4 regions of the Pseudoalteromonas maris genome follow, and region 3 is predicted to be linked to each of the others. Evidence: predicted binding sites of a transcription regulator. Region 3 holds the regulator's gene; each other region holds the start of a gene.

Region 1 (6,200 bases), 140 kb from region 3:
TTGGCAAAAACGAATGATTTGCTCAGCAATTACATCCTCAATAAGAGACATTACTGTAGGAGCATTAGGGTCAACTTCACCTTGTTTTTCAAACAAAGCCAAGTTCTGTGTTAGATACATGATGAGATCATCATACCCTTGCTTATCAACTACCATGAGTTACCTTAATGCGTCTTAACTACTTAGAATACTTACTAGATTTAAGCAGAAAGGCGACCCAAAAGCTAGCCGATAGCAAATACAAAAAAAGCAGCCAAGGCTGCTTTTTCTTAGTGCATTAAGCTCAGGCGCTTAGTCTAAACTCAAACCTGGGCTTAACTTTTCAGGTAATGTAACCTGCTCTAGTTCAACAGATGCTACTGGGTAGGCACAATAGTCAGCTGCATAATATGCACTTGCGCGATGATTACCTGATGCGCCAATGCCACCAAATGGTGCTGCACTTGATGCACCTGTGATTGGACGGTTCCAGTTCACAATACCAGCACGAATACGGCGTAGGAAGTAGTCGTAGTCTTCTTCGCTATCACTCAATAAACCGGCTGACAAGCCATAAGCTGTGTCATTACCCAGTCTAATAGCCTCATCGAAATCAGCATAACGGAACACTTTTAACAATGGTCCAAAATGCTCGTCATCTGGAAAATCACTGACATCTGTACAATCAATTATTCCCGGAGTAACAAAGCCTGTACCAGGGGTATGGGTAAGCTCAACTAAAGATTTAGCACCTAAATCAAGTAGTTGCTGTTGTGCAGCCACCATACCTTTAGCTGCTGCTTCTGAAATCATCGACCCCATAAACGGCTGCTCTGGTGCATCATACACATCAACCTTGATATTGTTCGTCGCACTAATTAGTTGCGCCAGTATCTCATCGCCTTGCTCACCTACAGGCAAAAACAGTTTACGCGCACATGTACAACGTTGACCGCTTGAAATAAACGCTGATTGGATGATGTCATGCACAGTGGCTTTAATATCACTGACACCTTTCACTATAAGTGGGTTGTTTCCCCCCATCTCAAGAGCAAGGATTTTCCCTGGTTGACCTGCGTATTGCTCATGCAAGATATGCCCGGTACGTGACGAGCCAGTAAAAAATAACCCGTCGATATCGCGGTGCGCCGCCAGTGCCTTACCCGTATCAACTTCGCCTTGTACAAGGTTGAGGACTCCTGCTGGTAAGCCTGCTTGCTGCCACAGCTTTAATGTGAACTCAGCAACCGCAGGTGTCAGCTCAGAGGGCTTAAATACCACCGTGTTACCAGCAAGAAGTGCAGGAACAATATGACCATTTGGCAAGTGCCCCGGGAAATTGTATGGACCAAACACGGCAACAACACCGTGCGCGCGATGGCGAATTACAGCGCGTCCCTGTGGCATGGCATTTTCAACCGTACCTGTACGCTCTAAATATGCCTTTTCTGAGATAGCAACCTTGCCCACCATCGCAGCTACTTCAGTGCGTGTTTCCCACAGCGGCTTACCAGTTTCTTTAGCGATAATAACCGCAAGCTCTTCTGTATTATCTTTTAGTTGCTCAGCGAAGGCCTTAACTACCTCAAGACGCTCAGCAAATGATGTGTCTGACCATGGAATAAACGCATTACGTGCAGCGTGCACCGCATCGTTCACTTGCTCAGCTGTTGCGGTGTTCGCTTGCCAAATGACGTCATTATTTGCTGGATTCACTGAATGAAATGCATGACCTTCGCCTGCAAGCCACTGGCCATTAATAAATTGCGCTTGATGAGACATAACTCTGACTCCTTACAGTGCTGCTACACAAACGCTATCACCCTCTGACACTTTGAGGGCCTGCGCTGTTTGCTGACTAAGAATAATGTGTGTGTCGTCGCTGTTGTCAAAATCAATTTCAACCACGACAGCTCTGAATTGGTCAATCGCTTGATTGGCTACCATCACCGCTGTGTCGCCAGCATTCTCGCCGATGATCACTTTACGTGTGCTGCTGTTCATCACTGTGCGAATATTTTCGACTTTCGCTTCCACCGTTGGGCCCGCATCAAAAATGTCGACGTAACCATTGAAAGTGAAACCCTCGCTTTTGAGCATTTCAATGGCAGGACGCGTGTTTGGATGCACTTCGCCCACAACTTTCTGGGCATCTTGACTTAGCAAATTGACATAAATCGGATACTTGGGCATCAGCTCTGCAATAAATACCTTTTGGCCAATACCTGTTAAATAATCCGCAGTTGGAAAGTCCATTGAGAAAAAGTGCTCTTCCAACCATTGCCAAAATGGGCTATTACCATTTTCATCTGATACGCCGCGCATTTCAGCAATAACAGTAGGTGCAAAGCGCTCACGATGCTGGTCAATAAACAGAAAACGTGACTTTGACAACAACTTTCCATTGTATTTTTGGCGGAATTTTTCTTTGAGGAATAGGGTGCACAGCTCAGTTGCTCCGGTGTAATCATTACACAGAGTTAAAATATCAACTGCCTTATATACCCCTAACGTGCGTGACGAGTGAATCACTTTCGAAAGGTGATAATGATAAAACGCATCATCAAGACCTACCGCAGCTTCAATACCACAAGTTCCTGCGATTTCGCCTGTTTCAGAATCTTCTAGAACAAACAAATATCCTTCATCACCGGCTTTATCTGTCGGTTTAGAAAATGACTCCACTGAACGATTGATCTTGTTACGTAACAATTCCTCGTTAAGTGGTAACGAGGTGAATCCATGACCCGACTCTTCTGCGATAACCAGCAGTTCTTGGAAGTCTTCTTGTTGGATTGGGCGAAGAACCATCATTGATCCGCTTACTCCCTAAAATTAAATCCGCAACGGGCTGGCATATGAGCCAGCCCTTCATAATGTGCGCCTGTGATAGACGCAGTAAATCTTAAACTAGGCTTGCAACTGCCTTTTCGAAACGTGACATACCTTCACGGATCTCTTCTTCAGTGATCACCAATGAAGGCGTGAAACGAACTACTTCGGCGCCTGCTACCAGTGACATCAATCCATGTGCCATGCTCGCAACTAAGAAGTCACGTGCACGCCCTTTGAACTTGTCGTTCACCACGGCTCCAATCAATAAACCTTTACCACGCACTTGTGAGAAAACGTCATATTTGTCGTTGATATCGTTAAGTAATTGCTTAAACAACACTTCTCTTTCTTTAACGCCATCAAGTACAGCTTGATCATTAATGGTATCAAACGCAGCCTCAGCAACCGCACATGCCAATGGATTACCGCCATATGTAGAACCATGAGTGCCCGGCTTTAAGTGCTTCGCAATTTCTTTGGTCGTCAACATCGCGCCAATAGGGAAACCACCGCCTAAGGCTTTTGCTGAGCTAAGAATATCTGGAGTTACACCCAGACCTTGATAGGCGTACAATTCACCTGTACGGCCTACGCCTGTTTGCACTTCATCAAAAATTAACAATGCATTGTGCTTGTCACACAGTTCACGAACACCTTTAACAAAGTCTAGTTCTGCACAAATGATCCCGCCTTCCCCTTGTAGCGGCTCCATCATTACCGCGCAGGTATCTTCATCAATCAGCGCTTTAAATGCGTCCAGATCGTTGTAATCACAATGCACGATGTCACCTGGCTTAGGACCAAAGCCATCTGAATAGGCCACTTGTCCACCCACAGTCACAGTGAAGAATGTGCGCCCGTGGAAGCCTTTGTTAAATGAAATGATTTTAGACTTTTGCGCACCATAGTTATCAAGTGCCCAGCGACGCGCTAATTTCAACGCAGCTTCGTTCGCCTCAGCACCTGAGTTGGCAAAGTACACTTGCTCAGCAAACGTTGCATCGGTCATTTTCTTGGCCAAACGCAACGCAGGCTCGTTCGTCCAGATGTTTGATAAGTGCCAAATCTTCTCGCCCTGCTCTTTTAGCGCAGCAACAAGTTTAGGGTGACAATGACCTAGACAGTTAACAGCAATGCCTCCAGCAAAGTCGATAAACTCATTACCTTGCTGATCCCACACGCGAGCCCCTTCACCATGAACAGGGATAACCTCTGACGGGTTGTAGTTAGGTACCATTACTTCGTCGAATAATGCGCGATTAACTGTCATTTTATTTCCTCATAGAGTCTATTTAACACTAGGTCGCTGTGTGAGAGTGGGAATACAAACCATCTTGTTTGCTTGCCTAGGTTAACACTTTGAAAACCACCCAAGGTGGCCTAATGTTGGTGCTCAGACACCTGTTAATGCTGGGTATTATTTCAGAAAAAAATGACGAAGTCTCATGCAAAGCTTTCATGTAGACCGCGTCATTATTGAGATTGAGGATATATTTGCACCTTCAGTGAATAACTATTTTCCTGTTAAGTGCAATAAACCCATCGCGCGCTTAGTATCACTTCAGTGCAGCGTGACAGGAGGGAGTTGAATGAATATACGTAAAAAAATTTACAATTTTTTTTCAGCGACGACTTAAATCGTCTCAATTTGCAAGGCAAGGCTATTAAGATTGGTATTTTCTAGCAAACTCACGTGCGCCTTTTCTAGGCCCACATAGTCATACCACAAGGCTATTTCATCTGGTTCAATAAGCTGATGTTCTTTAAGCATCATGCATTGGTTGTAACAATCCGCTAATGCAATTGATTTAGCCACTCCTGATTGCTCATAAGATTCGACTAAGGCGATATCATCTAAAATGGTGTTAAGGGGCAAGTACTTTAACTCCATTTTTTCTACCAAACGACGAGTGACTTCAATTGAGCGCTCGACAAACAAATTACGCAAAAATAGCGGATCTGGCTCAATTGCAAACAGCGCATCGTACAAATCCTTGTTACCATCTTCACGTGCTAACGTCAGTTTGCGCTGCGAGATTTGTTGGAAGATTTTCAAATACAAGCGCGTCAGGGCTATCTTACCCAATTCCATGAATAATCCACCAATGTAGGCTGGAAAGGCTGGCTGTTGATGTAAGCTCGCAATCTCATAAGCCGCAATAGCTCGCGTCATTGCCGATTGCCTCAATTTACGCTTGAGCAGTGGAAAAGGTTCGGTGCTATAAGGAAGCCAATGACGCATGGCGAAGGTGGGAATTGTCAGCCTCAGATTTTCAATGCCAAGATAACGAAGAGCTAACGCTGGTGTATCTATTTTTACTGCGCGCATGTTCCGCTCTTGGCGGTACTGGGGCAAATTAACTAAGGCAACGAGCTCTTTACCTAACCAACCTAAGTCTTTCATAAGCACTTCAATATTATTAAGACTGGCAGCTTTAGTGGCTAGTTTGTCGATCATCAAAGGGACTGCATCTTGAATGCCAATGAGGTCGTAATAAATGTTATCGAGGTCGTCTAACTGTTGGTTAATGGCATTATCAATAACAGAATGCAAGTTAGCGCTTACTCTTGCTCTATACTGCATTTGTTTGGAGGTGGCTTGTTCGCGTTTGGACTGAGCTGCTTGTTCTACAGATAGCAGAGTCCGCTGCTTAAGTGGTTTATCATCACCACCGCTGAAGGTCTGAATAAAGCCAAGCTGCTGCTGTGCGAAACTGTGTCCCAATAGAAGATCATTGAAACGTTGTTCAAGTGCAGTAACACGCTGTCGAGTAAGCTCTGTTTTTGGAACCATACCTGGGTCGTTAGTATCTATTTATAAAATGTTGCAACATATCAAGTCCGTGCTCGGTCAGAATTGCTTCTGGGTGGAACTGGATCCCCTCTAACGCTTTAGAAGTATGAACCAATCCCATAATTTCATCCATCTCTGAAGCAATATTCTCAGTCCAAGCAGTCACTTGTAAGTCATTTGGTACGCTTTGAGGGGCAACAACCAAAGAATGATAGCGACAGACCTCAATGTACTCAGGAAGCCCTGAAAAAACTCCCTGTTCCGTGGTACGAATACGAGATGTTTTGCCATGCATCACGTGTTTCGCACGAATAACCTCTGCACCTAAAGCTTGAGCAATCGTTTGATGCCCCAAGCACACACCGAGTATGGGTATGTCACCTTGATAACGACGCACTACATCCAAACATATACCTGCTTCGTTCGGGCTACACGGCCCCGGAGACAAAACGATATGTTGTGGTTTAAGTTGAGCAATATCAGCAACACTGAGCTCATCATTGCGTTTAACCAACACATCTTGGTCTAGGCGTTGGAAATACTGCACCAAGTTAAAGGTGAATGAGTCGTAATTGTCGATCATCAATAACAT
Region 2 (6,200 bases), on a different contig from region 3:
TTCTCGATTCGATGTTGTGAAGCCAACTTGGTTATTAACAACAATTCGAACGCTTCCGCCTACTTTAAAGGCATTTGTTTGAGACATGTTGAATGTCTCTTGCACACAGCCTTGGCCAGCAATTGCTGAATCACCGTGAATTGTAATTGGTAGCGCTTTGGAGCCGCTTTCACAATTTAGTCGGTCAAGACGCGCACGCACTGAACCCATAACTACTGGGTTAACGATTTCAAGGTGTGACGGGTTAAATGCAAGTGCCATATGAACGCTTCCGCCTGCCGTTGCGAAATCTGATGAATAACCCATGTGATATTTTACGTCACCAGAGCCAAGCGTATCGTTGTGCTTACCGGCAAATTCATCAAACAATGAAGATGGGTTTTTACCTAACACATTCACCAATACATTTAGGCGTCCGCGGTGGGCCATACCAATAACAGCTTCTTCTTGGCCGCTTTCGCCAGCTCGGTGAATCAGCTCTTTTAGCATTGGTACTAACGCGTCGCCGCCCTCAAGTGAGAAACGTTTTGCACCAGGGAATTTAGCACCAAGATATTTTTCTAGGCCGTCAGCAGCAATTAAACCTTTTAAAATACGAGTTTTGGTTTTGCTGTCGAACTTAGGGCGCGCTTGGACTGACTCTAAACGCTGTTGTAACCAACGCTTTTCCTCAGTAGATGTGATGTGCATGTACTCTGCACCAACTGAACCACAGTAGGTTGTTTTAAGCGCTTGGTATAAGTCACCTAGTTTCATCATGTCACCGCCGGCGGCGAATGAACCAACATAAAACTCAGTGTCGAAATCTTCTTTTGAAAGGCCGTGGAACTCTAAGTCTAAGTCGCGAACGCGCTCACGTTGCCACAGACCCAGTGGGTCAAGGTTCGCGTTTTGATGACCACGGAAACGGAAAGCATTGATTAGTTGCAGAACTTTGATCTGTTTAGGGTCGCCCTGACCCCCTTCTGCGATTACTACTTCCCGATGTTTATTTTTTGCCAGTTCGGCGAATTCAGCGCGCACTTGCGAATGCTTGGTTTCAACATCCACACCTTCCACTTTTGGAAGTTGTTCGAACACTTCACGCCATTCTTCTGGCACAGAAGTCACATCATCAAGATATGCTTCATAAAGCTCCTCAACATACGCAACGTTACCGCCGTATAGATGAGAAGACTCTAGCCATGCCTTCATCACACCATCGTGCATTTATAAGCCCTTTTATCTAGCGCAGATTTACATTTTAGGCTTACTCAATTGTATGAGTAAGAGATCGAAGAATGGCCAGACAGACGTCTAGCCATTCTTAGCGTTTATTATGCCCTTAAACCGAACGATTAAGAAGCATTGATTTGATTTGGCCAATCGCCTTAGTCGGGTTCAATCCCTTAGGACAAACGTTGACACAGTTCATGATGTTGTGACAACGGAACACGCTGAAAGCGTCATCCAAATCAGCCAAGCGTTGCTCTGTTGCTGTATCACGGCTATCAGCTAAGAAACGATAAGCGTGTAGCAAGCCCGCTGGACCAATAAACTTGTCTGGGTTCCACCAGAAACTCGGACAAGATGTAGAACAACACGCACACAAGATACACTCGTATAAACCGTCTAGCTTGTCACGCTCTTCGATTGACTGAAGGCGCTCACCAGCTGCTGGCGTGTCATTAATTAGGTACGGCTTCACTTTTTCGTATTGAGTATAGAACTGAGTCATATCAATTACTAGGTCGCGAACAACCGGTAAACCAGGTAGTGGACGAATGATAATTTTGCCTTTGCCGTTTTTCTGCAAAGCTGACACTGGCGTAATACACGCAAGGCCGTTTTTACCATTCATGTTCACACCGTCAGAACCACATACACCTTCACGACATGAGCGACGGAAAGACAGTGACGGGTCTTGCTCTTTAATAAGCATTAGTGCGTCTAGCACCATCATGTCACGACCTTCTTCCACCTCAAGAGTGTAATCCTGCATGCGCGGCGCGTTATCCACATCTGGATTGTAACGATAAACAGATAATTCTAAAGTTGCCATCGTCATCTCTCCTAGTAAGTACGAGCTTTAGGTGGGAATGCTTCACGCAACTTAGGCGCGTAGTTTACTTCGCGTTTTGACATCTGTTCAGTCTCTGGGTTGTAGATACTGTGACATAGCCAATTCTCATCATCACGATCTGGGTAGTCGAAACGAGAGTGAGCACCACGGCTCTCGGTACGGAAGTTTGCTGCCACCGCTGTTGAGTAAGCAGTTTCCATCAAGTTGTCTAGCTCTAAACACTCGATACGCTGAGTGTTGAAATCGCTTGATTTGTCATCAAGACGCGCGTGCTGTAGACGCTCACGGATTTCTTTAAGCTCTTTAAGACCTGTTGCCATTGCGTCACCTTCACGGAATACCGAGAAGTTAAGCTGCATACATTGTTGTAGGTCTTTTTTGATCTGAACTGGGTCTTCACCTTGACCTGGCTTAGACGTCTCCCAACGATTGAAGCGAGCAAGTGCGCCGTCAATGTTATCGCTAGAAGCTTCACGCTGAGCTTGGTATCCATTTAGGTAAGTACCTAGGAAGTTACCAGCAGCACGGCCGAATACTACAAGGTCAAGTAGTGAGTTACCGCCTAGACGGTTTGCACCGTGTACAGATACACATGCAATTTCACCCACTGCAAACAAACCTTCAACCAGCTGGTCGTTACCTTGAGCATCAACACTCAGTACTTGACCATTTACATTGGTTGGTACGCCACCCATCATGTAGTGACATGTTGGAATTACAGGAATTGGCTCTTTAGCTGGGTCAACGTGTGCAAATGTTTTAGCTAGATCACATACACCCGGTAGACGCAAGTTAAGGGTTTCCTCGCCTAGGTGGTCAAGTTTAAGCTTGATATGTGGACCCCAAGGACCTTCACAACCACGACCTTCACGGATCTCTGTCATCATTGAACGAGCAACAACGTCACGAGATGCTAAGTCTTTTGCATTTGGTGCGTAGCGCTCCATGAAGCGTTCACCGTCTTTGTTTAGAAGGTAACCACCTTCACCACGACAGCCTTCTGTAACAAGTACACCAGCGCCAGCAATACCTGTTGGGTGGAACTGCCACATTTCCATGTCTTGCATCGCAACGCCTGCACGCGTCGCCATACCTACACCATCACCGGTGTTGATGTGCGCGTTAGTTGTAGATGCGAAGATACGACCAGCACCACCTGTTGCAAGAACAACAGCTTTAGATTTGAAGTAAACAACTTCACCCGTTTCGATATCGATTGCTGTACAACCTACAACCGCACCGTCGTCGTTTTTCACTAAATCTAGTGCATACCACTCAGAATATACGTTAGTTTTGTTTTTAACGTTCTGTTGGTAAAGGCAGTGAAGAAGCGCATGACCTGTACGGTCAGCTGCTGCAGCAGTACGCGCTGCCTGCTCACCACCAAAATTCTTTGACTGACCACCGAATGGACGCTGATATACGCGGCCATTTTCAAAGCGAGAGAAAGGAAGACCCATGTTCTCAAGCTCAGTGATTGCCTCTGGGCCAGTTTTACACATGTACTCGATAGCGTCTTGGTCACCGATGTAATCAGAACCTTTAACCGTATCGTACATGTGCCACTCCCAGTTATCCTCGTGCGAGTTACCAAGTGCAACAGTGATACCACCTTGCGCTGAAACTGTGTGAGAACGTGTTGGGAACACTTTTGAGATAAGTGCACATGACTTACCTGATTCGGTAATCGCTAGTGCTGCACGCATACCCGCGCCGCCTGCACCGATTACTACCGCGTCAAATTCGCGAACTGAATATTTCACTTAAACACCCCATAGAACGAACAGGCCGATTACTACGTAAGCAATAGCCATAAGGTTTAGTACGAAGCCAAGGAACGCACGAAGTTTAGCGTTCTTCACATAGTCAGTTAGTACCTGCCACAGGCCGATACGTGCGTGCACCATGATGCAAGCCAGTGCCACAAGTGTGAACACTTTCATTGCTAGGTTGCCAAATAGGCCTGACCACGCTTCATAGGTTAGTGCTGGAGTGCATAGCAGATAACCAATAATGAACAGTGCATACGAGCTGATGATCAGCGCAGTTGCACGAAGAGATACGAAATCCTGAACGCCATCGCGCTTAAGAGATGCTTGATTTAAGACCATAGCCAAACTCCCGCTAGAACAGCAACAATTACCCACAACACGAAACCCGCTTTCGCTGTCGCGTTAGCTGAGTCTAATTCTTTCCACGGGCCCATATCTTGGACTAAGTGGCGCACACCTGCGATGAAGTGATACGAAAGAATGGTGAGGGTACCCCAGGCGATAAATTTGGCAACAAACCCGGTTAACAGGTTTTTGACAAATTCAAATCCTTCCGGAGAAGATAAAGACTCAGCCCATGCCCAAATCACAAAGGTCAAGGCAAAGAACATTGCTACACCGGTTACGCGGTGCAGAATTGAAGCTTTGGCCGTTGCTGGCATAGAGATGGTCGTTAGATCGAGATTTACAGGTCTTTGCTTTTTCACAGTTACTTGCCCATCTTGCTCACATTGAAAATAGAGCCATCTACATTGTTTTTATAACCACTTACGTATTGCTACGTAAATGCGCTCACTGAAATAAATCCCAGACACGCAAAAATTCACTTCAGACGGTTTCCAATCAAGTGAACAATATTCACGTTTACATCTAGAATCTACTTAAAGACGTTACGGTATTTAACCTCCGACAGTATATAAGCCTGCAAAGGATATTACAATTCTTGTTTAGTGTGAGTGGTTTGCGAATTAGCCATTGGTATAATATTTAATCTATAAAGAATATTTATTATACGAATGTGCATTAAAATTGACTTCCCACCCCTCTTGTACGTTAGAATGATCGGAATTTGCTTAACATTAGTATCATGCATAACGGCGACAGCTAGTTATTCTTATTAGGAGATAAATAGATGGCAGATAAGAAAGCCACAGTCCATATCGATGGACACGACCCGATTGAGCTTCCAATTTATGAAGGCACAGCGGGTCAGGACGTTATTGACGTTCGTACCTTGGGTTCACACGGATACTTCACTTATGACCCAGGTTTTATGTCTACTGGCTCTTGTGACTCATCTATCACCTACATCGACGGTGCTAAAGGTGTTCTACTTCACCGTGGTTACCCAATTGATCAGCTTGCTGAAGGTTCAAACTACGTAGAGCTTTGCTATCTTCTTCTTAACGGTGAGTTACCGAGCGAAGCTGAACTTGAGAAATTTTCAAACTCAATCACCATGAGTACTATGGTGCATGAGAAGGTGGCTGCATTCTTCCAGGGTTTCCGTGTTGACGCTCACCCAATGGCAATGTTGTGTGGTGTTGTTGGTGCTATGTCTTCTTTCTACCACCAAGATCTTGATATTGCAGATCCAGCTCAGCGTAAGCGCAGTGCAATTCGTCTAGTAGCTAAACTGCCTACTATCGCAGCAATGGCTTATAAATACACGATTGGCCAACCTTTCGTTTATCCACGTAACGACCTAAGCTACGCAGAAAACTTCTTGCACATGATGTTCTCAGTGCCTTCTGAAGAGTACAAAGTGAGTCCTACCCTTGCAAAAGCAATGGACCGCATCTTCATGTTGCATGCTGATCACGAACAAAACGCGTCTACTTCAACGGTACGTATCGCTGGTTCATCTGGTGCTAACCCTTACGCGTGTATCGCTGCTGGTATCGCGTCACTTTGGGGTCCTGCGCACGGTGGTGCAAACGAAGCATGTCTAAACATGCTTCAGCAAATCGGTTCAGTGGATCGCATTGACGAGTACATCGCAAAAGCGAAAGATAAGAACGACCCATTCCGTCTAATGGGCTTCGGTCACCGTGTATACAAGAACTTCGACCCACGTGCCACAGTAATGCGTGAAACATGTCACGAAGTACTTAAAGAGCTGAACATTGAAGATCCACTTCTAGACGTAGCAATGCGTCTTGAGCAAATCGCGCTTGAAGACCCATACTTCGTTGAGAAGAAACTATACCCGAACGTAGATTTCTACTCAGGTATCATTCTTAAAGCGATTGGTATTCCAACAAGCATGTTTACAGTGATTTTTGCTATGGCGCGTACCGTAGGTTGGATTTCACATTGGGACGAGATGCTATCTCAGCCTGGTCATAAGATCAGCCGTCCACGTC
Region 3 (6,200 bases):
CGCCTTCTTCACGCACTACAGACTCAAGGGCTTGTAACCACTCTTGGGTTTCAAATGCGTCTACGTCAACTTTATTGACTTCAGACATATGGAGTTTTCCTTATGTTTAAAATACGAATTTAAAATGCCAAAAAGCCCCTATGCGAGCCATGCTCCACAGGGGCTTACAGCGAATTTTATTGTGCTCGAGTACGTCGTAATGAGCGCTCGATACGAGAGTGCTCTTTGGTTGCTTCCAGTAATGCTTCTTCAATAAACGCTAAGTGTGCATTACTGGCTAGACGTGCCTCTTCTGGACGACCTTCAATCACGGCATCCATTAACACCTGACGATGCTCAGCGAGTTGCTGAGAAACCGCGGTTTTCTTCAAAAGTACTTGCAAGTTTTGCAGTACATTTTGCTCCAACAAGGCTTGCATGCCGCGCACTAGGTGCAACAACACCACATTGTGCGACGCTTCAGCGATACTAAAATGAAATGCATTGATGGCTTTGGCCTTCGCTGACAAATCATCACTCGCTTGGGCAATCTTGTCGAAACTTTCTTTTACTTTCACAAAGTCATTTTGCGTTCCACGCAGCGCCGCATAGTACGCCGCAATCCCTTCAAGGGCATGACGAAACTCAAGTAAGTCAAACTGAGACTCAGGGTGTTTACTGATCAACTCAAACAGCGGATCACTTAACCCTTCTTCAAGCTGGTTTTTAACAAATGTGCCACCACCTTGACGGCGCGTTACTAAACCTTTGGCTTCCAGTTTCTGAATTGCCTCACGCAGTGAAGGTCGAGACACTTCAAATTGTTTTGCCAGCTCACGCTCCGGTGGCAATTTCTCACCAGGTGCCAGCGACCCCTCCAGAATCATGTTCTCAAGTTGCGCTAGGATCACATCTGAAAGTTTCGCTGCTTTGACTTTTAATGACATTGTTATTTTTAGCTTTGGGTAAATTGGTCATACCAAAAAGTGCAGATACGTTACCAGATTCACCCTAGGCTGTCAAAAATGCCGGTAAACGACTCAAAAAGTGTTCACTCAGTATGGAATATATGGACAAAAATTAAAGTCTTTTTCACATTGCAACAAATGGTCATACCAGTTAAAGCACCAATTTTTGACCATAAAAAAGCCCCCACACCATTGATGTAGAGGCTTTATCCACCTAAAACGACCGCTTAAGTGGCAGCTAACTATTTAAAATAGCAAGCTTATTTATTCATGAAGTCGATACCTTCTTGGATATCTTTGTTCAGAGTTGCAAGCATGTCGTCTTTTGCTTTTTGCTCGAACGCGCTTAGCTCACCGTAAGAAAGAAGCTCTTCAACACCGTTCTTACCTAAACGTACAGGCTGAGCGAAGAATTGTGCGTCTTCACCGTTACCTTCAACGTAAGCGTACTCAATTACTTCTTCGCCTTGCATACCTTTAACTAGAGAAAGGCAGAAACGCGCTGCTGCTGCCCCCATAGATAATGTTGCGCTACCGCCACCCGCTTTTGCTTCAACTACTTCAGTACCAGCATTTTGAATACGCGTTGTTAGTGATGAAATTTCCTCATCTGAGAAAGAAGCGCCTTCAACTTGTGAAAGTAGAGGTAGGATAGTTGTACCTGAGTGACCACCGATCACTGGTACTTTAACTTCACTTACGTCTAGACCTTTAAGTTCAGCAACGAAAGTCTCTGCACGGATAACGTCTAGCGTCGTTACACCGAATACGCGAGCTGGATCGTAAGTACCTGCTTTTTTGAATACTTCAGCAACGATTGGCACAGTGCCGTTTACTGGGTTAGTGATGATACCAACCATCGCTTTAGGACAGTTTTTAACGATACCTTCAGCAAGTGTTTGCACGATGCTTGCGTTTACGTTGAATAGGTCAGCGCGGTCCATGCCAGGCTTACGAGGCATACCTGCTGGAATTAAAACGATGTCACAACCACTTAGTGCTGCATCAAGGTCGTCTTTACCGAAACCTTTTACTGCTACTGCAGTTGGGATGTGTGATAGGTCTACAGCAACACCAGGAACAACAGGCGCTACGTCGTATAGCGACAGTTCAGAACCTGCTGGAAGGCTATTTTTTAGTAGTAAAGATAGCGCTTGACCGATACCACCGGCAGCACCTAAAACGGCAACTTTCATTTTAATTCTCCGTAAAATAACGAGACTAGTTTGTAGAGATTGGGTCGTGTGACCAATTGATGGCCATAAAGATAATGAAAATGGGCGCTAAAAACAAATTTATCGTCGTTATTTTGATGATAATCTCAACTATGGTCGTAAACTTAGGTGTAAACAGCAAGTCGTGATGAAATACACTCACTTCTTAGGTAGAATGTTTACAATTTATTGCAAAGAAGAATGACATTATGCAAGCGCAAGAAAAACAAGAAGCACTGGTCAAGGCATTCAAAGCCATCCTCAAAGAAGAAAATTTTGGCTCTCAAGGTGAGATAGTTGACGCCTTAAAAGAGCAAGGCTTTGACAACATCAGCCAGAGTAAAGTGTCGCGCATGTTGAGCAAATTCGGTGCAGTAAGAACGCGTAACGCGAAACAAGAAATGGTGTACTGCTTACCAGCAGAACTCGCGGTGCCAACGGCTAAATCACCATTACGCCAACTGGTGATCGACATCGTACACAACGAAATGATGATCATCATCAACACCAGTCCGGGTGCGGCTCAACTTATTGCCCGTTTACTGGACTCATTAGGCAAAGCCGATGGTGTACTGGGCACGATTGCTGGGGACGACACTATTTTTATCGCCCCTGCCAAAGTATCTGAAATCGATACCACGCTAGAGCGCGTGCGTAAGTTATTCGACAACGTCTAACTTTTTAAACTTTTAAGAAACTCGATTGAGGGAGCAAAAAATGCAGCTCCCATATCCGCCTGCGTAAAATCAAGCCACGCATCATAATGCTGGTGATCACCTAGTTGGCTTTTGAGCATCTGCGCAAATGCAGAGCCACTGGCCGAGCAGGTAACTGACAACATTCCTTGCTTGTTCATGCTACCAAATGGCATGCCTTGATGCAGAATAAGCGGTTCACCCTTTTCGTCTTTTAACTCAGTGCATACGGCATGGCTGTTGGCATTGAGTGGCATAAGTAGCTCACTATCCAAGCGCGTACGCCCCATCACCAGCTCTTGATCCTCAATGGATAATGCTTGCCACGCATTAAGATTATGGGTGAAACGTTGCACATGAATATAACTGCCTTGCACAAACTCTGCGTCGCCCTCATCAACCAATGCAGTGAGCATTTTTTGTCGACCGCGAGGTGTATCAGGGGCATAAACAAAGCCATTAAAATCACGGCCATCCAAAAATCGAAAGCAGGTGATCTCTTCCACTAATTCAACATCAGGGCTCAATACTTGCAAAACACGTTGGCCAAACAGGTGGTTCACGTCTTCTCTATCAGAGCGTATTTGGATGAATAAATCGAACGGTCTCACACCCACACTGTGATCAGCATTAGCAAAGCTTGGAAAGCTAGCCAGCTCACGGGGCATCCCCTGTGAGTAGAAATGAGGCCAATATTGCGCACCAATAGCAACAAAACTAGATACCATTGCCTCGGAAAAACGGTCGTCATATTCCGCTTGCAATTCAACTAGTTGTGCAATTTTGCTTTTAACCGTTTCATCATGTCCATCTAAGACATTAAAAAACAGATGCAGGCCATGTAAATTCGCCTGCGCACAAACGCCAGACTGCGCTTTAGGCATGGATGCTAAATTCCTTCGACTTTTATTGTTATGCGTGCTTTATCATAGCGCCTCTTGGTGCGATGAATAAGCGATTAATCAGTAAAGAAATTTACCGAGTGTGAGGTAATTGTAATCGATAGCTTTTGTGTCGGCAAAAACTCTTGTTCAGGTTGGCTTACGGGTACTTCAATTTCCTGCTCACCTACGCGCACACGATACACATATTCAGTGCCCACAAAACGCTTAGAAAGCACGGTCACTGTGCCTTTGTCATCAGCAACCAGATGTAAATCATGGGGACGTACATACAGCTGACCTTCTTTAGCCTTGGCGTTCACTGGCTGTAATGATTTGACCACGCCAAACTGTGTTTCGAAGTGATAGTCATCCTGCATGGTTGCATCAAGATACAAGCCATCCCCTAAAAACTCAGCAACAACGCGCGAGCGCGGGTGCCCGAATAACTCTTGTGGCGTGCCTTGTTGGGCAATTTTACCTTGGTGCATGACAGCCAATGTGTCAGCAAAAGCAAAAGCCTCTTCTTTAGAGTGCGTCACAAAAATAGCGCTAACCTGTTGGTCTTTAATGATACTGCGAATATCGGCAATTAACTGAAAGCGCACTTGATGGTCGATGTTTGAAAACGGCTCGTCGAGCAGTAATAAACTTGGCTTGTAAGCCAATGCTCGGGCAATTGCTACACGCTGCTGCTGCCCACCTGACAACTGATGCGGATAACGCTCAGCGCACTCTTCTAAGTGCACCAGCGCAAGCATCTCTGTGACGCGAGCTGCTTTTTCACTCTTATTTAAATCTGTTAGACCAAATGCAATGTTTTGCGCCACACTTAAGTGCGGAAACAACGCATAGTCTTGGAACATCATGCCCATGTTACGGTGCTGAGGCGCAATAAACTGCGACTCGTCACACAGAACTTTATCCCCTAAACGGATCACCCCTGATTGCAAACGCAATAAACCGGCAATGGCTTTGAGGGTCGTCGTTTTACCACAGCCACTGGCACCTAATAGGCAGAGAATTTCGTTATCACCTAAGCGCAAGCTCAGGTTATCAACTACCGCTCGCTCACTATAGTTAAAACAAATGTTCTCTAGGTGTAATTGCGCCGTCATCAGTGTTTATATTCCATTGAGCGGTTAATAAAATACAGCGGGATCAAACCCACAATAACAATAAAGAGTGCAGCCACTGAAGCAAGTTCAAGTTGCTCATCGCTAACATATTGGAACACATGCGTTGCTAAGGTTTCAAAATTAAATGGTCTAAGCAGCAGTGCTGCGGGCAACTCTTTCATGCATTCAATAAACACCAGCAAGGCTGCGGTGAGGATGCCGCGTCGTAAAATTGGAATGTGGACGCTCGTCAGTGTTTGTCTTGGGCTTCGCCCCATTGATTGACTCGCCATATCCAAATTAGGGCTGATGCGACTAAAGCTCGCCTCTATCGTGCCATGAGCAATAGCGTAAAAACGCACAATGTAGGCGAAGATAATGGCAAACAAGGTGCCGCTCAAAAACAGTCCAGGCTGCCACGATGATGAGTCGAACCACACATTTAACTTACCTTCAATAAACGTCAGCGGTAGCAATACAGCAATGGCTAACACTGTGCCGGGTAAAGCATAGCCCGTACTGGCCATGCGGCCCGGCCATAAACTCCACGCACTGGGCGTTAAGCGCTGAAAATAAACCACAAAAATGCTCAACACTATGGTGGCGAAGCTGACAATGGCCGACACTTTTAAGCTTTGCCACGCATACTCAAAAAAGGCGCTGTTCCACGCTTGTGTAAAGTAATCAATGGCATAACCAAGTAACACAAACACGGGTATAGCAAAGGCGATGAGCAAGATACTACTGGCAAATAAGGTAGCTGCCAGCGCCTTGCGTTTTGTTAGATAATACAGTGGTTCATGGGTAATTTGGCTCTGTCGTTCAAACACAGCCTGATTGCGTCGAGAGTAGCGCTCAACCATAATAGCGACAAATAATATGAGCAACATAATGCCAGATATCTTTGCCGCCGCGGTGAGTGAGTAATAACCAAACCAGGTGTCATACACTGCTGTTGTCAAAGTACTCACGGCAAAATAACTGACCGTGGCAAAGTCAGCCATGGCTTCCATGCTAATAAGTGCAATGGCCGCAGCAATAGCACCTCGTGCCAGTGGCAAACTCACTTTGAAAAAGCTTTGTATTGGCGATTGCCCCATGATGTGTGCGGCATGCACTAATTTCGGAGATTGCTCTTTTAGTGCGGTTTTAAAAATTAAAAACAGATAGGGATACAGCACCAGCGCAATCATTACAATTGCCCCACCTAAGGTGCGAATGTCAAAAAACCAGTAATCGTCAGGTGATTGCCAACCAAAAAAGTCGCGCAGAGCAATTTGTACCGGGCCGGCATAGTCAAATAAATCAGTGTAAACGTAGGCAATTAAATACGTTGGCATGGCTA
Region 4 (6,200 bases), on a different contig from region 3:
CGAAAGAACCCCATTTAGCGTTGATTGCGTCAGCAACAGCACCTGTTGCTACGCCGCCACCGTTTGGAGATAGGCTGTGCCAGTAGAATGTGTGGTTCCAGATTTGCGCAGCATTGTTGAATACACCGCCTTCTGATGAACATACGATTTCTTCTAGTGTTTTGCCTTCGAAATCAGTACCTTCAATTAAGCCGTTTAGTTTTACTACGTAAGTGTTGTGGTGCTTACCGTGGTGAAACTCAAGCGTTTCTTGAGAAATGTGCGGCTCTAGTGCGTTGATTTCATACGGTAGTGACGGTAGTTCAAATGCCATGTTTTTCTCCATCTATCTTTATTTGAAAAAGGGCTCACAGGGCTGCCAACGCAGCGTTTTATATACTGAAAGCCATTATAGTGTTACTATAATTCCTGAGTATTTTACTCAAGTTTAAGCAAACAGCAACGCCTAACGGCGCTATCTCAGTGCCATAGGTCAGCATATTGCCCGTTTTAGTACGTTAATAGGCTAATAAGCATAGGCGTTTTTAAGCGCAATGCGTGATAGTTTCCAGTACTCATGTTACACATGAATTATTTCTATGCTGGCTATCAAGGTGATGCTGTTTGCTTTAAAATGACACGTATTCCTAGACATTGTGGTCACAGTGGTGATTTTCAACAGCAATCATCACCTTAAACATAAATTGAGGTTGTTCATGGAAACAATTGATAAGATCAAACAGCAAATTGCTGAGAACCCAATTATCCTTTACATGAAGGGTTCACCTAAACTTCCTAGCTGCGGTTTTTCATCTCAGGCTGCACAAGCGATGATGTCATGCGGTGAGCAGTTTGCTTATGTAGACATTCTACAAAACCCAGATATTCGTGCAGAGTTACCTAAATATGCAAATTGGCCAACTTTCCCACAGCTTTGGGTTGAAGGCGAGCTAATTGGCGGTTGTGACATTATTATCGAAATGTTCCAGCGCGGTGAACTTCAGCCTCTTATTCAAGAGACAGCGGCGAAATACAAAGACGCCGAAGAGCAAGCGAGCGAGTAAGCGCGCGGCTTCTACTTAGAAGCACACTCGGTTTGCGCGAAATATGCAAACACACAGAAAAGCCAGCTAAGCTGGCTTTTTTAATTTTACCTATATTCATACATAAAAGCTCAACACGTCCAAGTATCTACTACACTGTGTAGAAACGTTTGTGGAGAAAAAGTCGTGTTTCTATTACAGCGTTATTTTGCATTTGTTATCTTTACATCACTATTGAGTGTCTTTTGCACACATGCAAAGGACACGCTCAGTCCCACCAATGAATTCCACCTTCAATATCAAGTAGGCTCAGTGCAACGCAACTACACAGGTGAGTGGCGAGTACAATCGTTATTTATTGACGCGGGTAAGCCCAGTACAGTGATCGTGGCGACATTAAATTGGCCGCCTTATATCGGGCGTCAGCAGTGCAAAAATGGTTGGCTCACCCATTATATGGCCGCGGTACTCATTGAGTCAGGTTACAACCCCGAGTTTAGATTTTTGCCATGGGTACGCGCTGTGCGTATGGTTGAACTGGGTCATGCCGATATTCTTGCGCCCGAGTATGAAATCGAACCGAGCTCTCCATCAGATGTTGTTGCCGGAGATACGCGACTGCAACATTTAGCCATGTCGGTGCCCTTTGCTAATACGCCTGTCAATTATCTTGCGTTGGCCAAAAGTAATATAAAAGAGGCACCAAGCCTGACTGAGCTGCCTAATTATTCACTGGGGGTTGTAAGGGGGTACCAAAACTCGCCAGATGTCGATGCGTTAATCGACAGTGGTAAACTAGTAACAGCCCTAGCAGTGGACGACGCGCAAAACCTTTCCTTGTTACTGCGAGCGAGAGTAAACCTTATCATCGGCGATCCAACTGTGATTGATACCCTAGCAAACAGGGCGGGCATAGACACACGTGCATACCGAGTGCTACAGCCCGCTATTACTGAGCAATCTTTATATTTTGCGTTGTCTAAATCTAAACCTCGGTGGCAAACATTATTGCAGCATATCAATACAACCATAGAGCAATTCAAAGCGGCAAATATGGACGTTGAATTTGCCCTGCAAATTGGCAATGAATGCAGCCAGCAATAAAAAAGCAAAGTAAATCAATATTCACATCAGTGAATAATTATTCACCAAGCCCGGCAGTTTACGTTAACGTAAACCTGTTTCTATTAAACGTAAATTGTCAACTTTTTAAAAATGACACTGGTGTCATGTTAAAAATAACGAAAATAACGTGGCTAAATGATGCAAGTTGTTTACATTGTCGTGGTGTTTACAAATAATGAAAAAAATTCAATGATGTGAATATGTATTCATTATTTCGTTGACACCCTGTAGACAAAGAGTTAGCGTTTACAGTCCGTCGTGTCAGCATTACATCCAGGTTAATGAGCAGCCGACGTGCAGTAGCAATGGGGATGGGGGTCCAACATGTTATATGACTCAAATTTAGAAAAAGATAATTGCGGGTTTGGTTTAATCGCTCAGGTTAACGGCCAAGCTAGCCATAAGTTAATTCGCACAGCGATCACAGGTCTGGCTCGTATGGAGCACCGCGGCGGCATCTCAGCCGACGGTAAAACGGGTGATGGCTGTGGTTTGCTGATGCAAAAACCAGATAGTTTCTTTCGTGCAATAGCGAAGGAAAACGAATGGTTGTTGGGCAAGAACTATGCTGTGGGCATGATTTTTCTTAGCCAAGATCCAATCAAGGCACAAACAGCTAAAAAGGTAATCAACAAAGAGTTAGAGCAAGAGACCCTGACGCTTGTTGGCTGGCGTGATGTGCCGACTAATACAGAGTGTCTAGGTGAAATAGCGCTCAAGCAACTGCCTCAATTTGTACAGGTATTTGTAAGTGCCCCAGAAGGGTGGCGACCCAAAGATTTAGAGCGCCGTTTATATATCGCGCGACGTCGCATTGAAAAGCAACTCGTTGATGACAGCGATTTTTATATCGCTAGCTTGTCTGGTCTAGTCACAGTGTATAAAGGCCTGATGATGCCTGATGACTTGCCAAATTTTTATCTCGATTTGGCCGATATGCGCATGACATCGGCAATTTGTGTATTCCACCAACGTTTTTCAACCAACACACAACCGCGCTGGCCACTCGCCCAACCATTTCGGTATTTGGCCCATAATGGTGAAATTAATACGATCACTGGTAACCGCCAATGGGCACGAGCGCGTGCCTACAAGTTTGCTTCACCGTTATTGCCGGACTTACAAACAGCGGCGCCTTTTGTAAATGAAAGCGGCTCAGACTCCTCGAGTCTAGATAATATGCTTGAGTTATTCCTTGCTGGTGGCATGGATTTGTTCCGTGCTATGCGCATGCTTGTGCCGCCGGCATGGCAAAAAAACCGTGCGATGGATGATGACCTGCGTGCCTTTTACGACTTTAACTCTATGCACATGGAACCTTGGGATGGTCCAGCGGGTATTGTTATGTCTGATGGTCGCTTTGCGGCGTGTAATCTTGATAGAAATGGCCTGCGCCCAGCGCGTTATGTGGTCACCCAAGATGGTTTTATTACGCTCGCGTCAGAGGTGGGGATCTGGGATTATGCTGCAGATGAAGTGGTAGAAAAAGGGCGTGTTGGTCCAGGCGAACTGATGGTTGTAGATACCTTGCATGGCAAGGTGTGGCACTCAGACGAAATTGACCAAGATTTAAAGTCGCGCCACCCATACAAGCAATGGATGGAGCAAAACGTCAAACAGCTTACTCCATTTGAGCAGCTCAGTGATAAAGAGGCGGGGAACCGTTCTTTTGATGATGATACTCTGCTGATCTATCAAAAAATGTTCGGTTACACTAACGAAGAGCTGGATCAAGTTATTCGCGTAATGGGCGAAAATGGTCAAGAAGCCACGGGTTCGATGGGAGATGACACGCCGTTTGCAGTGTTGTCTCAAGGACATCGCTCACTGTATGACTATTTCCGTCAAAAGTTTGCTCAGGTGACCAATCCACCTATCGATCCGCTGCGTGAGAATCACGTTATGTCGTTGGCGACCTGTATTGGTAGTGAGCAAAACGTATTTAATGAAACGACAGGGCATGCAAAGCGTTTGCAGTTCGACTCACCGGTATTGATGTACTCAGACATGGTGCAGTTGCGCAGTGCCAGTGATGAGTACTACTCACACAGCCAAGTTGATTTGAACTACACCAGCGAAGAAACGCTTGCACAAGCGATTGACCGAGTGTGTGATGAAGCACAGCGCAAAGCACAAGCTGGCACCGTGATGCTGATCCTAAGCGATCGTCAAATCACGCAAGATAGTCTGCCCATTCCCGCTGCTATGGCAGTAGGTGCAGTGCATCAGCGCCTAGTTAACAACAACTTACGTTGTGACACTAACATCATCATTGAAACGGGCAGCGCCCGTGATCCACATCATTTTGCTGTGTTACTCGGGTTTGGTGCGACCGCTATCTACCCGTATTTGGCTTATGAATCATTAGTGGCAATGAGTGATGATAAAACCATTGATAAGTCATACCGCGAGGTGACCTTGTCATATCGCAATGCTATCAACAAAGGCCTATTCAAAATCATGTCGAAGATGGGCATCAGTACGGTAGCATCGTATCGTTGCTCAATGTTGTTTGAGGCAGTGGGTCTGTCAGACGACGTGGTAGAGAAATGCTTTAACGGTGTTGCCAACCGTATCAGTGGTGCTAATTTCGACGACTTTGAACACGATCAAACGAGTTTGCGTAAGCTGGCGTTTAGTCCGCGTAAATTGTTAAGCCACGGTGGTTTGTTGAAGTTTGTTCACGGTGGCGAGTATCACGCATATAACCCAGATGTAATTCAGTCTCTGCAAAAAGCGGTTCGCTCCGGTGATTACAGCGACTATAACGTGTATGCGGATCTTGTGAATAAGCGTCCTGTAACGAACTTGCGTGACATGTTGGCGTTAAAAGCGAACTGCACGGCTGTTGATATCGATGACGTAGAGCCGGCAACGGATTTATATAAACGCTTTGACTCGGCGGCCATGAGTATTGGTGCGTTGTCACCTGAAGCACACGAAGCGCTGGCGATCGCCATGAACCGCTTAGGAGGCTGTTCTAACTCTGGTGAAGGCGGTGAAGATAAACTGCGTTACGGCACTGAGAAAAACTCACGTATTAAACAAGTGGCGTCTGGTCGCTTTGGCGTCACTCCACATTACTTGCGTAGTGCCGATGTGATTCAAATTAAGGTGGCGCAGGGCGCTAAACCGGGTGAAGGCGGTCAATTGCCGGGTGAAAAGGTCACACCGTACATCGCCAAATTGAGATATTCGGTGCCGGGTGTGACGCTGATTTCACCACCACCACATCACGATATTTACTCGATTGAAGATTTAGCACAGCTGATTTTCGATTTAAAACAGGTGAACCCTGATGCCATGATTTCGGTCAAGCTGGTATCTGAGCCTGGCGTAGGCACGATTGCTACAGGTGTTGCTAAAGCCTATGCCGATTTAATCACCATTGCTGGCTATGACGGTGGTACTGGCGCAAGCCCGTTAACCTCAGTTAAATATGCTGGCAGCCCATGGGAACTCGGCCTTGCTGAAACGCAGCAGGCGTTGGTCGAAAACGGCTTACGTCATCGTATTCGTTTACAAACCGATGGTGGTTTGAAAACAGGCTTGGATATCATAAAAGCGGCCATCTTGGGTGCTGAAAGCTTTGGTTTTGGTACTGGCCCTATGGTTGCTCTTGGCTGTAAGTATCTTCGCATTTGCCACTTGAATAACTGCGCAACGGGCGTAGCAACACAAGATGAGACCCTACGTGCTAAGCACTATCACGGTTTACCAGAAATGGCGATGAACTACTTTAAATTCATCGCTCAAGAAGCCCGCGAAATTATGGCTTCACTTGGCGTAACGCGCCTTGTGGACTTGATCGGGCGTACTGATTTGTTAGAAGTCATAGAAGGCAATACACCGAAACAGCAAAAACTGGATTTATCGCATTTGCTGGCGCAGCCAAAGAATATCAGTGGCCAGTCTTTGTATTGCTCAGCACCGAATACGTCGCACTATATTGGGACGTTGAATGAGGAGCTGCTAGCTAAAGCGAAAACAGCGATTGATAGTAAATCGGGTACCGCGTTAGTGACACGCGTATGTAATACCGACCGTTCAGTC

What was found. The regulator ArgR, encoded in region 3, controls arginine synthesis, uptake and breakdown. The targets are predictions, from matches to a motif close to ANTGAATANNTATTCANT.
Region 1: the regulator ArgR is predicted to act here: its motif matches at 4,319-4,336, upstream of AAEU32_RS06180 (aspartate aminotransferase family protein).
Region 2: the regulator ArgR is predicted to act here: its motif matches at 4,852-4,869, upstream of AAEU32_RS12610 (citrate synthase).
Region 4: the regulator ArgR is predicted to act here: its motif matches at 2,341-2,358, upstream of gltB (glutamate synthase large subunit).

What each region holds. Positions count from the first base shown of each region.
Region 1 is NZ_JBMMUF010000003.1:262,877-269,076, forward strand. It holds gene AAEU32_RS06165 (DUF3802 family protein) at 1-156, opposite strand, end outside; gene astD (succinylglutamate-semialdehyde dehydrogenase) at 292-1,761, opposite strand; gene astA (arginine N-succinyltransferase) at 1,774-2,793, opposite strand; gene AAEU32_RS06180 (aspartate aminotransferase family protein) at 2,885-4,084, opposite strand; gene AAEU32_RS06185 (HDOD domain-containing protein) at 4,448-5,608, opposite strand; gene AAEU32_RS06190 (anthranilate synthase component II) at 5,619-6,200, opposite strand.
Region 2 is NZ_JBMMUF010000009.1:50,085-56,284, reverse strand. It holds gene AAEU32_RS12635 (2-oxoglutarate dehydrogenase E1 component) at 1-1,209, opposite strand, end outside; gene AAEU32_RS12630 (succinate dehydrogenase iron-sulfur subunit) at 1,325-2,041, opposite strand; gene sdhA (succinate dehydrogenase flavoprotein subunit) at 2,053-3,825, opposite strand; gene sdhD (succinate dehydrogenase, hydrophobic membrane anchor protein) at 3,826-4,173, opposite strand; gene sdhC (succinate dehydrogenase, cytochrome b556 subunit) at 4,164-4,541, opposite strand; gene AAEU32_RS12610 (citrate synthase) at 4,967-6,200, shown strand, end outside.
Region 3 is NZ_JBMMUF010000003.1:123,966-130,165, forward strand. It holds gene aceE (pyruvate dehydrogenase (acetyl-transferring), homodimeric type) at 1-88, opposite strand, end outside; gene pdhR (pyruvate dehydrogenase complex transcriptional repressor PdhR) at 177-926, opposite strand; gene mdh (malate dehydrogenase) at 1,208-2,143, opposite strand; gene argR (transcriptional regulator ArgR) at 2,371-2,838, shown strand; gene AAEU32_RS05485 (Dyp-type peroxidase) at 2,835-3,740, opposite strand; gene AAEU32_RS05490 (ABC transporter ATP-binding protein) at 3,815-4,855, opposite strand; gene AAEU32_RS05495 (ABC transporter permease) at 4,855-6,200, opposite strand, start outside.
Region 4 is NZ_JBMMUF010000001.1:225,348-231,547, reverse strand. It holds gene AAEU32_RS01070 (superoxide dismutase) at 1-313, opposite strand, end outside; gene AAEU32_RS01065 (Grx4 family monothiol glutaredoxin) at 696-1,043, shown strand; gene AAEU32_RS01060 (substrate-binding periplasmic protein) at 1,209-2,126, shown strand; gene gltB (glutamate synthase large subunit) at 2,472-6,200, shown strand, end outside.